Myxococcus guangdongensis: one gene and its partner. The protein of the gene in region 2 interacts with the protein of the main gene of each other region in a pairwise test. Links are inferred from orthologs where the notes say so. Each region holds a gene or a part of one and is shown on either strand. Other genes may lie near its edges. The genes, in order: dnaN and dnaE.

Region 1 (6,516 bases), on a different replicon or contig from region 2:
TGGCCGCCGCGCGAGCGCGGCTCGAAGCGGAGCCCGAGGGGCGCGCGCGCCTGGCCGCGCTGGAGGCCGACACGCGCGCCACCCTGGCGCGGCTCCCCGCCGAGCGTGTGGCCCGCGAGGTGGATGCGCGATTTCGCCGAGGCGCCGAGCGCCCTGCGTCCCGTCCCGCCTGGCTGACGCCGGCGTTGGGCATGGTGCCCGTGCTGGCGGCGCTCGCGCTGTTCATGGTGGTGAAGCCGTCGTCGCGGCCCGCGGACGGCGTGGACGCGCCGGTGGCCGGGTGGGACACGGAGACCACGCGCTCCAAGGGCCTGAAGCCGAAGCTGGAGGTGCACCGTCAGCGGGGGCAGGCGGACGAGATGCTCCCGGACGGCGCGCGCGCGGCGCCGGGGGACGTGGTGCAGCTGGCGTACGTCGCGGCGGGACAGGCGCACGGCGTCATCCTCTCCGTGGACGGGCGGGGCTCCGTCACGCTGCACGCGCCCGAGCACGGGGCCCAGGCCGCCACGTTGTCCCCCTCCGGCACACAGCGGCTGCCAGGGGCCTACGAGCTGGACGACGCGCCGCGCTTCGAGCGCTTCTTCCTGGTCACCTCGGACGCGCCCTTCGCGGTGGAGCCGGTGGTGGAGGCGGCCCGGCGGCTGGCGGTGTCGGCCGGGGCCGACACCTCGTCGCTCATGTTGCCCGAGGGCTTGACGCAGGTGTCCTTCACGCTTCAAAAGAAGGAGTGATGAATCCCCGAGCCCTTCTCGCACTGTGGCTGTGGGCGGGGGTGGCGGTCGCCGAGGTCCGGGCGGCGCGTCCCCTCGCGATGGAGGAGGGTGAAGGTGCGTTCGCGCAGTCGGCGGACCCCAACCCGGAGCCGGGCCGCCGCGGGCTGCGCAAGGGCAACGTCCACATGGAGCTGTGGTCGAGCGACATCCAGCTCGCCAACCTCGCGGTGAAGCTGGGTGGTGGCCCCTTCTACCTGACGCTGCTCGCGGGCATCGAACCGGGCAGCCGCGACGAGGCCCGCTTCAACTTCGGCCTGGGCGTGGGCGGGCACATCGTGCTGTCGCACCGCTTCTGGTTGGACCTGGACGTGACGGGCGGCGCGGTGCAGCCGGTGCAGAAGCCGCTCGAGGGCGACGGCGGCAACGTGCTGGGCCAGCTTCGCTTGATGCTGGGCGTCCAGGTGATGCCGCGCTTCGCGGTGTTCGTCGGCCCCACGTACAACGCGTGGCTCGTGTGGGGACAGCCGGACTTCGCGTCGGTGACGCGCATCTCCGTGAGCGAGAGCCACCCGAAGGCCGACAAGCGCTTGCAGCACTGGCCCGGCCTCCAGCTGGGTCTGCACTTCTGACGGCTACTCCACCTTGCTGGCGCGCAGCACCGTGGCGTCGCCCGCGGGCCCCGCCTTGGCGCGCGTCTCCAGCGTGGCGCGGATGCGCAGGCCGCCGCTGGTGGTCTGCTGCATGAGCGACTCCATCTGCTGCTCGTTGCCGCCCGTCACCGCCGTCAGGTCCAGCTCGTGGACGGGAATCGCGTCCATGCCCGGCTTGTCCGCCAGCACCGCGTTGTACGAGGGGCAGGGCGGGGCGATGCACCGGATGCCGCTGTCCGTGACGATGTAGACGGCGCTCTCACCCGCCTTGGCCTCGCCGCCGTTGCCGGAGGAGGGCGGCGGGGCGACGGGGGTGCCGCTGCGGTCATTGTCGGGGGCGGCGTTCTCGGCGGCCGGGCGGGTGTCGCCCGAGGAGGGCGTACCGGGCTCGCCCGCGGCCGACGACGAGGAGGCGGACGGCTTGCTGCATCCAGCGGCGAAGCCCAGCGCGAGGGCGGCGAGCAACAGCGGGCGGACGTTCATGGGAAGCTCCGGAAGGCGGGAAGGCACCTAGTGTCCATCGCCCCCGGCGATTGGGCCAGTCTCCCGTTCACCCGGCTGACTGGCGGTCAATTGGACTGTCCGTGGCTGAATGCCCGTACAGCGCGGGTAGGGTGGCTGATGGGGGTGAGTTGACGTCCTGACGGCGGGATTCGCACTGTTTTGTCGCGTTGACCCGCTCGTACTCACGGGCTACATCGACCCCCCTGATCGGCCCCCTCCGGGGGGCCGGGATTCAAGGACGCCCTCCGATGGAATTCCGCATCGCCGCCGACGAGCTGAAGAAGGCCCTCTACCGCGCCCAGGGCATCGTGGAGCGCAAGACGACGATGCCCATCCTGGCCAACGTGCTCGTCAACGCGACGAAGGGCGGCATCACCGTCACCGCGTTCGACCTGGACATCGGCATCGTGTCCGAGCACCCCGCCGAGGTCATCAAGACGGGCGCCGTCACGCTGAGCGCCAAGTACGTCTTCGACATCGTGCAGAACCTGCCGGACGCGCAGGTGACGCTCAAGAAGCTGGCGAACAACTACGTGGACATCGCCAGTGGTTCGGCCCACTTCAAGATTGTCGGCATGGCGGCGGAGGAGTACCCCAAGCTGCCCAAGGAGGAGAACGCCCCGCTGGTGCAGGTGGGCGGCAACACCCTCCTGGAGATGATCAAGAAGACCCAGTTCGCCATCTCCAGCGATGAGACGCGCTACATCCTGAACGGCGTCTTCTTCGAGCCCCAGACCCACGGCAAGGTCCGCATGGTGGCCACGGACGGTCACCGGCTGTCGCTCATCGAGCGGGAGCTGACGGGGGACTTCAAGCTCAAGAGCGGCGTCATCATCCCGCGCAAGGGGCTGATGGAGCTCAAGCGCCTGTTGGACGAGGCGCCGGACGCGGAGTGCCACCTGGGGTTCGCGGAGAACTCGGCGCTCTTCAAGAAGCCGGGCCTGACGATGGTGATGCGGCTCATCGACGGGCAGTTCCCCGAGTACCAGCGGGTGATTCCGAAGGAGGGCGAGAAGGTCGTCCTCGTGCCCAAGGTCAGGCTGCTGGAGGGGCTCAAGCGCATCGCGCTGTTGTCCGCGGACAAGAGCAACGCGGTGCGAATCGGGCTGGCGGAGAACAAGCTCATCATCACCGCGAGCAACCCGGACCTGGGCGAGGCGCGCGACGAGGTGGAGCTGGCGTACCAGGGCAAGGACATCACGGTGGGCTTCAACGCGCGCTACCTGATGGACGTGCTCGCGGTGACGGACACGGACGAGGTGAGCTTCGAGCTGGGTGACGAGCACAGCCCGGGCGTGCTGCACGCGCCGGGGGACCGCACGTTCACCGCGGTGGTCATGCCGATGCGCGTCTGAGTCGGCCAAGGCCGGCGTGTCGCCGTGCGAGCCCATGCGTCTCCGAGCCTCCGAGGCCGGACCGCATGGGCTTTTTCGTGGGCGCGAAGAAGAGGGGACGGCTCCGCGCTCGCCTGGTCGTGGAGTCCGGGTCCCCGCGCGGCTCGCGTGATGCCTCATTCTGGACGGGGACCGCGCGGGGTGTGCGCTCAGGAGGGCAGGGCGAGGTCCCAGGTGACACATCGTGCACGCTCTCCGAGGAGAGCGGGGCCGGGGGCCTGCGGGATGCGGGGCGCGCTTTTATAGTGAGGCCGTGGCCACGCACCCGGACAACCTGCGCGCACGACTGGAGGACCGCGCGGACCTCCTGGAGGCCACGCGCCTGCGCTACGTCGCCCTGCGCGGCATGTTGGATGCCTTCTTCTGGAAGGACCGGGTGCGCGCGCACTTCGAGCTGCTTCGCGAGGTGGCCCAGGTGCAGCCCGAAGTCGACGCCACGCTCGCCGCGCTCCAGCGTCGCGCCACCGCCGAGAGCTGGCCGCGCGACGCCGCGCCCATGAAGTTGATGGCCGAGGTGACGCGGCTGCGGGACGCCGTGCAGCAGGTGGCCCGGAAGCGACTGCCGGAGGCGGAGCGCGCGTCGTCGCTGGGCGAGATGTTGCTGGGGCTCGAGGAGGTGGTGCTGGAGGCGGGGCCGCTGCTCGGCCGACGCACGTGGGCACGGGCCATCGAGCTGTTGCCACGCAACCTCCCGGAGCTGCGCGCCGCGTGCGCCGCGGCCGAGGTGTTCGAGCGCGTGTTCAAGCGGCCCTCGCAGCCGGGGGCCCTGCCCTTCAGCGAGGCGGAGGCGGATGAGCTGCGTCGCGCCCTGCCACTCGCGGAGTCCGCGCTGGGCGCGCTGTGGGCGCGGCTGGAGCACTTCGACACCAGCGGGCGGGTGAAGGAGTTCCTGTCGCGCCGGGCCTCGCGTACGCCGCTGCATGCGCCTCGGAGCGGGCCGGAGCTGGTGCTGCACGCGGCCTTCTGGCACGGCGTGGCGCGGGCGAGGTTGCGCGCGTTGCTGGAGGCGCGCCTTGCGCCCGTGTTGCCACTGGAGCCAGAGGTGCCCGCGCTGCTGCCGTGGATTGCCGCGCGCGAGGCCGCTTCGGGAGGCGAGGCGAAGCTCGGCGCGGGGGAGTCCTTCGACGAGGGACGCGCGGGTCTGTTCGAGCTGGCCGCGGAGCTGGCGTCACTGTCCCACGAGCGCCCCACGGGCGCGTGGAACGAGGAGGCCGCGTGGACGCGGCTGTGGAGCGCGGCGCGGCGAGCACGTGACGAGAGCGGCACGGACGTGGAGCGACTGCGCGATGCCTTGCGCCTGTTCGTCATCCTCCGTGGCACGGAGCAGACCCCGGCCCGACTGTTCTCGCCATCGCGCGCGTCACCCCGTGCCTCCGAGGAGCCAGGGCGCGACGTGCGGGACATGAAGGACCTGCCCGCGCTGGTCCAGGCCGCGAGGCACGCGGCCACGCGCCAGGGCTGAGCGGATGCCCCGACGCGTCGGACCTGTCTGAGGACGCACGCTCAGCGCATCGCGAGGCGCACGCCACGCCGCGACGTGCTCGTCGTTGCGCGAGGCCCCATGCGCGGCCCCCGCGTGCATGGGCCTCCCGCGATGAAGGCGAGAGGCCCGGTCCGTCATGCCTCCGCGGGGCGATGGGACACCAGCGGCATCAACCGCGACGCGATGGCCGCCACCAGCGCATCCTCGGCGAACGCCGCCGCCATGCTCGGCACGCGGAACCGGGTCGTGGCCAGCTTGCGCAGCGAATAGAACGTCCACGTCGACGCCGCCGCCGCGAGCCCACCCAGCGCCGCCGCGAGCACCACGCGCCTTCGCGTCTGCCCCGACGCCGACGTCGCCGCGGCCACCGCGCCCATGAAGATGCGGCCCGTCATCGGCACCAGCTTCACGCGTGCGGGCGTCGTCGGCAGCTTGTCCCCCACCAGCTCCCCGAGCGTCAGCACCTCCAACACCCGAGGCACCCAGGGTTTCGACAGCGCGACGGACAGCGGGTCCGTCCTCGGCTCCGGAGACTCCGCCAGCCGATGGCTCACCAGCGCCGGCGCGCTCATGCTCCGCATCCCCGCCATCACTCCCAGCCCGACGGGCGTCAACCAGTGTCCTCGTTGCACGGCTTCCACCTCCTCTTCGAGTTGTGACTTCAGTCGCCCCGGTGCCCGCTGCGCGAAGAAGCGCACCGGCCCCAACTCCTCCAGCTCATGGCCGGAGTGGTCCACCTTGCCGTGCTCCGCGGGCCGCCCCGCGAGCTCCGGGTGATGCCACGTCAACGCGCGCAGACGCGCATGCGTCAGCCGATGCCACGCGCGCTGATACCGCCGCCCCACCACCGTGAAGCCCACCCGGCTCCACCAGGTGGGGAACCGCCCGGGCCGCCACGCCGCCTCGATGTGGAAGCGCACCTCGCCCGTCTCGTGACTCTTGCGCAGGAGGAACCACTCGCGCCCCTCCTCGATGTGGCCCCCCAGCGTCTCGAAGCTGAAGCCGAACACGCTGCACGTCTCCCCATGCTCCTCGCGCGTATCCCCCACGCGCGCGGCGCACAGGAAGCGCAGCCGCTGCGCCAGCGACTTGAGCTCCAGCAGCACCGTGCGCCCATGCAGCGGCGAGTCCGCGTTGAAGTGCCAGCGCACGATGCGCGGGTCCGAGAAGTCGAACGTCTCCAGCACCCCCTTCGCGCGCGCGAAGAGCCCATCCGCCACCGGCAATCCCGGCGCCTCGCGGCCCAACGAGGCCACCGAGTGCACCTGGTTCCATCCGCCCTCCAGCGTCATCTCCCCCGACGCCGCCTCGAAGTTGCGCGAGAGCGCCCGCGCCGCCTCCAGCCTCGGAGCCAGCTCCTCGTCCGTCCAACCCGAGAGCCATCGCCACTCAATCATCGGCTTCGTCTCCTCGCGCGAGGAACGTGGGACCCGCCGTCACGTCGCCCCCCTGGGGCTCGTCTTCCAGCTCCGCCGTCTCCGCGTGGATGACACCCACCACGCCCTCGCCCGTGGACACCGCCACGCGCAGCACGAACTCCGTCCAGGTGTTGGTCTGCATCGCCTCGCCCCCCGCCACGAAGCCCCAGTAGTGGAAGGGCGAGCCGGAGCGCGCCCGGCTGCGGATGTGGAAGAGCACGTCCCCGTACTCGTTGCGGTACGCGCCGAAGGTGATGCGCCCGGCCTCCGGGTGCCCCGGCAGCGTGGCGAGCGTCAGGCTCTGCCGGTCCTTGTGGATGACGCGCACGCCGAACGTCCCCGCGCCCTGGATGT
Region 2 (7,729 bases):
GAGGATTCCCGCTCCGCGTCGGGGAATGGCAGCCCGTGCTCGGACTTCACGCGGGCCGCGTCCTGGACGAGTCGAGCGCGGCGCGCGAGCAGTGACACCAGCTCACGGTCGACCTGGTCGATGCGCTGACGCACGTCGAGCAGGGCGGGAGGCGCGGTGGGGCTGCGCACGGCCTTGGCGGAGGCCTCGAGTCCTTGGTGGAGCTCGGTGAGGGCCGCGAGCAACTCCGCGCGAGCCTCGCGGGCGTAGGGGTTCTCCGACTGCACGACGTTGAAGAGGTGGGGCACCTCGGTGCGCGCGTACTCTTCGAGTCGGGCCACGGGCTGGAAGCTGGGCGGAGCGAAGGGGATGCCCTTCCCCACTCCGGCCTTCACGAGCCCGTGCGCCAGGAAGAACGTGAGCACGTGCGTACGGGCCATCAGCGCGTCGTGCGCCTCGGGGGCCATCTCCGTCACGTCACAGCCGAGCCGCTCGAACAGCGCGCGGGCCCGCTGCGCAGCCTCGGGGTGCAGCGAGTTGGGACACACCACGGTGCGCCGGGCATCACCGCGCGCGAGGCTCGCGGGACCGAAGAGCGGATGCGTCCCGACCCAAGGAATGTCGCGTCCCAGAACAGTGGCGAGCGCCTGCACGGGGCTCACCTTCACGCTGCCCACATCGATGACGAATTGGGTGGGTGACAGCAGGGGGCGAAGCGAAGTCAGCGCGTCGTGCATGGCGGTGACGGGCATCGCCAACACGAGAACGGTGGAGCGCGCGGCAAGGTCCGCGAGTGAGCCGGCCTGCAGCTTGGGAGGAACCTCGTCGAGCTTCGGGTCATGAACGCGGTGGGGAATGCCCGCGTCCGCGAGCAGCCCCGAGAGGGCGCGACCGAAGCGCCCATAACCCAGCAAGCCAACCGTCTCCGTCATGCCGTGTGACTCCCAGGGCTGGACGTCAGTGGAATCAGCGGCCGAGGAACTTCGCCGGGCGACGCTCGGCGAAGGCGGAGAAAGCCTCGGCGAGGTCGTGGGACTGGAGGAAGGCGGAGTTCCACACGGCGACGTAGCGCAGGCCATCGGCCGTGGACTTGTCGGCGCAGAACTCCATGACCTGCTTGGCGCCCTGGACGACGAGGGGCGGATTCTCGGCGATGCGACGCGCGGTGGCGCGGGCCTGGATGAGCATCTCCTCGGCGGAGGAGAACACCTCGTTGACGAGCCCCATGCGAAGGGCGCGCTCGGCGTCCACGTCACCACCGGTATAGGCGAGTTCGCGGGTGTGACCCTCGCCAATGATGCGAGGCAGGCGCTGCAGGGCGCCCAGGTCCGCGACGATGCCGACCTTCACCTCGCGCAGGGAGAACTTCGCGTCGCGTGAGCAGTAGCGGAAGTCGCACGCGGCGATGAGGTCCATGCCTCCACCGATGCACCAGCCGTGCACGGCGGCGATGAAGGGCTTGCGACAGCGGGCGACGCCCTCGGTGGCCTGCTGCATGTCGCCGATGAGCTTGAGCAGCCGGGTGCGCTCGAGGGCGAGGTTGTTGTCGCCAGTGAGCAGCGGCCCCAGGGACTCCATCATGCCCATGAGGTCCAGGCCGTAGGTGAAGTGGTCCCCGTTGCCACGGACGAGCACCACGCGGACGGACTCATCATCATCGAGCGCGCGGATGGCCTCCGGCATCTCCCGCCAGAAGTCCGGGCCCATGGCGTTGCCTCGCCCGGGGCCCAGCAGAACCACCTCGGCGACTCCATCCGCCTTCTCGATGCGCAGCGACTTGTACGTGGCGTCCATCACGGCCTCCCGCGAGAGTGAGCGCACCGTACCTCACCCGCGCGAAAGCGGCGCGTGACAGCGCCCCTTCATCACCCGAACTCGACCACCTTCATCCCGAACAGTCGGTCCACGGCGAGCAGCAGGTCGTCATGAACCTGGACCTTCAGGGACGTGTTCCCGATGAGCGCCTCCGCTTCACCGGGGAACAGCACGCTGACGGCCACGGGCGTGGCCCCCGCGTACTTCTTCGCCAGCTCGTTGAGCTTCGCCACCCGGTCCTCCGTCAGCAGGTCCGCCGGCACCCGCAACTCCAGCCGCTTGGTGCGCTTCTCACGGACCTCCTTCAGGCTCTGGATGTTGTCCACGATGAGCTCCGGCGTGGGCGAGTCCTCGTCACGCTGGCTGATCTGCACCGTCCCCGTCACCAGAATCGGGTCGTCCGACTTCAGCAGGTGCTCCCAGTTCTCGAACCCCGGCTTGGGCCCCTGCTTCGTCCACTTGCCGTTGCTCCCCATCACGCTGCGCGTCCCCTCCTTGCCCGGGAAGCACACCAGCTCGATGGAGCCCGACAAGTCCTCGATCGTCACCCACGCCATGCGCTTGCCCGTCTTCGTGGGCCGCTCGCGCAGCACCGTGACGACGCCCGCCACCGTGAGCTTGTCGTCCTTGCGCGCGCGCTGCACCGAGGTAATCGGCTTCGCGTAGCGCTTGAGCTCCTTGTCGTACTGATGCAGCGGATGGCCCGACACGTAGAAGCCGATGGCCTCCTTCTCCAGCGCCAGCCGCTCCTTCTCCGACCACTCCTCTACCACCACGTAGTCGTCCTTCAGCCCTCCACCACCCGTGGCCGGCCCCGCCAGCATCCCGAACAACGAGCTCTGCCCCGCCGCCTTGTCCTTCTGGCTGGCCGAGCCCCGGTTCATCGCCTTCTCAATCGTGTCGAAGATCTGCCGACGCGGCCGCTTCTCGAAGTCGAACGAGCCCGCCTTCACCAGCGCCTCGAGCACCTTGCGGTTCACCTTGCGGCTGTCCACGCGCTCGCAGAAGTCGAACAGGCTCTTGAAGTGCCCGTCCTTGCGCGCGTCCAGGATGGACTCGATGGCGCCCTCACCCACGCCCTTGATGCCGCCCAACCCGAAGCGGATCTTCCCGTCCACCGCGCCGAACTGCAGGTCCGACTGATTCACATCCGGCGGCAGCACCTGGAGGCCCGACTCGCGCGCCTCGCCGATGTGCTTCACCACCTTGTCCGTGTTGTCCTTCTCGCTGGAGAGAAGGGCCGCCATGAACTCGCACGGGTAATGGGCCTTCAGCCACGCCGTGTGAATCGTGACGAGGCCATACGCCGCCGAGTGGCTCTTGTTGAAGCCGTACTCGGCGAACTTCTCCATCAGGTCGAAGATTTCACCGGCGACCTTCAGGTCGACGTTGTTCTTCGCGCACCCCTCGAGGAAGCCGGCGCGCTCGGCCTGCATGACCTCGGCCTTCTTCTTGCCCATGGCGCGGCGAAGCAGGTCCGCGCGGCCCAGGGTGTAGCCACCCAGGACCTGCGAAATCTGCATCACCTGCTCCTGGTACACGATGACGCCGTAGGTGTCCTTGAGCACCGGCTCCAGCGCGGGGTGCGGATACGACACCTTCTCGCGGCCGTGCTTGCGGTTGATGAAGACATCCACCATGCCGGAGTCCAGAGGACCCGGGCGGTAGAGCGCGCCGGCGGCGATGACGTCTTCGAAGCAGGACGGCTTGAGCTTCACCACCATTTCCGTGAAGCCGCTGGACTCCATCTGGAAGACGCCGGCCGTGTCGCCCTTGGCCATCAGCTCCCAGACCTTGTCGTCGTTGAGCGGAATCTCGTGGCGCGGGATGTCCTTGCCGTGGTTGCGCTTGACCAGGTCCAGGCCGTGCTGAATCACCGTCAGCGTCTTCAGGCCGAGGAAGTCGAACTTCACCAGGCCCGCCGCCTCCACCTCGTCCTTGGCGAACTGGGTGATGAGCGTCTTCTCACCCGGCGGCTGGTAGACGGGCACGAACTCCCACAGCGGCTTGTCGGCGATGACCACGCCGGCCGCGTGCATGCCGGGCTGGCGGTGCAGGCCCTCCAGCGCGAGCGCGATTTCGAGCACGTCCTTCGTCGTGACGGGCTTGCCCTCCACCTCGCCGATGTTGCTGGGCTTCTCCATCATCTCCTTGAGGCGAGGCTCCATCTCGATGGCCTCCTTCAAGGTGATGTTGAGCACCTCCGGCACCAGCTTCGCGATGCGGTCACCCTCGCTGAAGGGCAGCGCGAACACGCGGCACACGTCGCGCAGCACGCTCTTGGCCTTCAAGGAGCCGAAGGTGATGATCTGCCCCACGTTCATCTCGCCGTACTTGCGGCCGACGTACTGGATGACCTCGTCGCGCCGGTCCTGGCAGAAGTCGATATCGAAGTCGGGCATCGACACGCGCTCCGGATTCAGGAAGCGCTCGAACAGGAGGTTGTACGGGATGGGGTCCACGTCCGTGATTCGCAGCGCGTACGCCACGAGGCTGCCGGCGCCGGAGCCACGGCCCGGCCCCACGGGGATGCCCATCTTCTTCGCCCAGTTGATGAAGTCCTGGACGATGAGGAAGTAGCCGCTGAAGCCCATCTTCTGGATGACGCCGAGCTCCAGCGTCAGGCGTGCCTGGTACTGCTCGCGGTCGATGGGGTACGTCACCGTGGCCGCCAGCTCGGTGAAGCGCTCGCGCAGGCCCTCGTAGGCCAGCTCCGCCATGAAGCTGTCCGGCGTGTGGCTGTCGGGCACCTTGAAGGTGGGCAGCATCGGCTTGCCCAGCTTGAGCTCCAGGTTGCACTGCTCGGCGATGCGCTGGGTGTTGTGGACCGCCTCGGGTGTGTCCTTGAAGAACTCCAGCATCTCCGTGGGGCTGGTGACGTAGAGCTTGTCCGTGGCGTGCTTCAGGCGCTTGTTGTCCGCCAGCGTCTTGCCGCTGGCGATGCACATGAGCAGCTCGTGCGCGCGCGCGTCCTCGCGCTTGATGTAGTGCGCGTCCGCGGTGGCGCACAGCGGGATGTCCAGATCCCGCGACAGCTGCATCAGGTTGACGTTGGCCTTGTCCTGCTCGGGCATCCCGTTGGACTGCACCTCCAGGAAGAAGTGCCCGGGCTCGAAGATGTCCTTGTACTCCTGGGCCGCGCGGCGGGCGTGGTCCATGTCCCCACGGAAGCACGCGCTCGTCACCTCGCCGCCCAGGCACGCCGTCAGCGCGAACAGGCCCTTGCTGTGGTCGGCGAGCACCTTCTTGTCGATGCGCGGGTGGTAGTAGAAGCCCTGCATGTACGCCGTGGACGACAGGTAGCGCAGGTTGGCGTAGCCCTCCGCGTTCTTCGCCACGAGGATGAGGTGGTGGGAGACCTTCTCCGAGCGGTCCTCACGCCCCTTGGGGCCGGCGACGTACGCCTCCATGCCGAGGATGGGCTTGATGCCCGCGTCCTTCGCCTTCTTGTAGAAGTCGATGGCGCCGAACATGTTGCCGTGGTCCGTCACGGCGACACTCGTCATCCCCTTCTCCTTCACCGTCTTGATGAGGTCCTTCATCCGGATGGCCCCATCGAGGAGCGAGTACAGGGTGTGAAGGTGCAGGTGGGTAAAGGACATGGTGAGGCGAACACTACGTTTGGTGTCGCCCTCTCGCTACCCTCTCTCTCGAGGTTCCGTCGGCGGGCCCCAGGGGCCGGAAAATCGGCCTCTTGCGCGGCCCGAACCCCGACGGAAAACGGCGGTCCGGGGCCATCGGAGAACTTGACTCCGCGCGCCTCCCTATCCGGCGTCCAGGCAGGCACGTCGGGGGTGGAACTCCGGGGCGGCGGAGCCCTTCACGTTTCTTCACGCCCGGTACAAGCGCGCCCAAAACCCGGCCGGCACATTGGGCAGCGTCGCCAGTACGGCGCAGCCACCCGGGGCCGCCTCGCGCGCCCCATTGCCGGAGAGAAGACCCATGATGAAGAAGCTCGCCATCGCCAGTTCCGCCGTCGTCGCCGTCGTGCTGCTCAGCGGCTTCGCGTTTCGCGGAGGGCACCACGGCTGGGGCCACAACCCCGAGCGCATCAAGCAGGTGGTGACGTGGAAGCTCAACGACAAGCTGGATGACCTCGACGCGACGGAGGCCCAGCGCCAGTCCATCCACGCCGTGAAGGACCGCCTGCTCGAGCAGGGCGCGAAGCTGGCCGCGGAGCAGCGCGGGGTGCGCTCGGAGGTGGTGGGCCAGCTGGAGTCCGCCACGCCCGACGCGAAGCGGCTCCACGCGCTGGTGGACGAGCGCATCGAGGCCCTGCGCGCGTTCGCCCACCAGGCGACGGACGCCGCGCTGGAGGTGCACGGCACGCTGACGCCCGAGCAGCGCAAGGAGCTGGCCACCGAGTTCCGCGAGCGCACCGGCCTGGAGTGAGTGTCGCGTCCCCCACTCAACGGCCCTCGTCTGCCCGGGGGTAGGAATGGGTAGGCGCTGAGGCGCACCGCGCATAGGTTGGGGGCGTGAGATACCGGTACACCGACTACGCGCAACGCATCCGCTCCTTCGAGAACCTCGGTGAAGTGGCCGAATATGGACACGTCATCGAGGGCGGGCAGACCTACCCGCTCTTCCGCATCACCGTGCCCGGTGAACGTTGGCTGGTCATCACCTCCGGCTTCCATGGCGAGGAGCCCGCGGGTCCGCTCACGCTGGCCGAGCGCCTGCCGGAGGTGGTGGCCTACGCGAAGGAGCGCGGCGTGGGGCTGCGCGTGTATCCGTGCATCAACCCCTCCGGCTTCGAGGACGGCACCCGCTACAACCGCAGCGGGGAGAAGCCGAACAACGACTTCATGCGCTACGAGGTGGCGCCGGGCGAGTGGCGCGGCGAGCTGAACCCCGGCCAGGCCCACCTGCGCTGGGCGCTGTACGACGGCGGGCCCAAGGAGACGCGGGCGGTGCGCACGGACCTGGCGCGCTGGCCCGCGCCGAACGCCGCGCTGGACATCCACCAGGACAACTACCTGGGCGGCGCCGCGACGTACGCGTACGTCTTCGGGGACAAGGCCGCGTACCTGCCGCTCGTCGACGCCGCGTCGAAGCACGCCACCGTGATTCGCAACCAGAAGGTGGACGAGAACAACGTCACCGACGACGCGGGCCTCATCTGGTACCACGACGGCAGCGTGACGGATTGGTACATGCGCCAGGGGGTGCCGTACACGGCCGCGCTGGAGACCACCACGCCCACCAGCCTGGAGGCGTGCCACCAGGTGAACCTGGCCTGGATTCGGGGCTTCATCGACCTGGCCGCGCGCAAGGAGCGCTGACTCCCAGCCGTGCGCGCGTGACATGCTGGCGCGCCGGTCCGCTCGTCGCGGGCCGCGCGAGGAGGCTGTCACCGTGCAACGTCTGGAGCACCGCCCGCTGGGGATGACGGGCCTGAAGGTGTCCGCGCTGGGCCTGGGCGCGGGCCCCTTGGGGAGCGCGGAGCTGGAGGACCGGGCGGTGGAGGCACTGCTGCTCGGCGCGCTGGACGCGGGGGTGAACCTCATCGACACGGCGCCGAGCTATGGCGCGTCCGAGGAGCGCATCGGCCGGTTCCTCGGTGCGCGCCGGGGCGACTTCGTCCTGTCCACCAAGTGCGGCTACGGCGTGCCGGGAGTGGAGGACTGGACGCCCGAGTGCATCACGCGGGGCGTGGACCTGGCGCTGCGCCGGCTGCGCACGGACTACCTCGACGTGATGCACCTGCACTCGTGTCCCGAGGAGGTGCTGCGACGCACGGAGCTGGTGGATGCCCTGCGGCGCGCGGTGGCGCAGGGCAAGGTGCGCGTGGCGGCGTACTCGGGGGACAACGCCGCGCTCCAGTGCGCCCTGTCCAACGGAGCCTTCGGCTGCGTGCAGACGTCCGTGAATGTGTTCGACCAGCGAGCGCTGGAGGTGGCGGTGCCGCGCGCGGCGGGGATGGGCGTGGGAG

What was found.
Region 1: the proteins of dnaE (region 2) and dnaN interact in binary tests that used the Escherichia coli proteins (3 or more experiments, as listed by UniProt). The link is inferred for Myxococcus guangdongensis from one-to-one orthologs.

What each region holds. Positions count from the first base shown.
Region 1 is NZ_JAJVKW010000011.1:270,673-277,188, reverse strand. What follows is about bases 1,318-4,168. They hold dnaN (DNA polymerase III subunit beta), read left to right. Parts: upstream 1,318-2,115; coding sequence 2,116-3,222; downstream 3,223-4,168. Other genes in these bases: LXT21_RS30760 (hypothetical protein), read left to right, coding at 3,515-4,168; LXT21_RS30770 (DUF6748 domain-containing protein), read right to left, coding at 1,346-1,846; LXT21_RS30775 (peptidase), read left to right, coding at 1,318-1,342. Also shown: LXT21_RS30780 (ActD-like protein), read left to right, coding at 1-731; more of LXT21_RS30775, read left to right, coding at 731-1,317; more of LXT21_RS30760, read left to right, coding at 4,169-4,723; LXT21_RS30755 (DUF1990 family protein), read right to left, coding at 4,879-6,141; LXT21_RS30750 (DUF1990 family protein), read right to left, coding at 6,134-6,516. UniProt on the Escherichia coli protein: Confers DNA tethering and processivity to DNA polymerases and other proteins. Acts as a clamp, forming a ring around DNA (a reaction catalyzed by the clamp-loading complex) which diffuses in an ATP-independent manner freely and bidirectionally along dsDNA.
Region 2 is NZ_JAJVKW010000008.1:164,857-172,585, forward strand. The notes cover bases 1,645-5,708. They hold dnaE (DNA polymerase III subunit alpha), read right to left. Parts: upstream 5,397-5,708; coding sequence 1,845-5,396; downstream 1,645-1,844. Other genes in these bases: LXT21_RS24610 (crotonase/enoyl-CoA hydratase family protein), read right to left, coding at 1,645-1,773. In the rest of the region: LXT21_RS24605 (prephenate dehydrogenase/arogenate dehydrogenase family protein), read right to left, coding at 1-911; more of LXT21_RS24610, read right to left, coding at 946-1,644; LXT21_RS24620 (Spy/CpxP family protein refolding chaperone), read left to right, coding at 5,737-6,186; LXT21_RS24625 (M14 family metallopeptidase), read left to right, coding at 6,273-7,079; LXT21_RS24630 (aldo/keto reductase), read left to right, coding at 7,153-7,729. UniProt on the Escherichia coli protein: DNA polymerase III is a complex, multichain enzyme responsible for most of the replicative synthesis in bacteria. This DNA polymerase also exhibits 3' to 5' exonuclease activity. The alpha chain is the DNA polymerase catalytic subunit.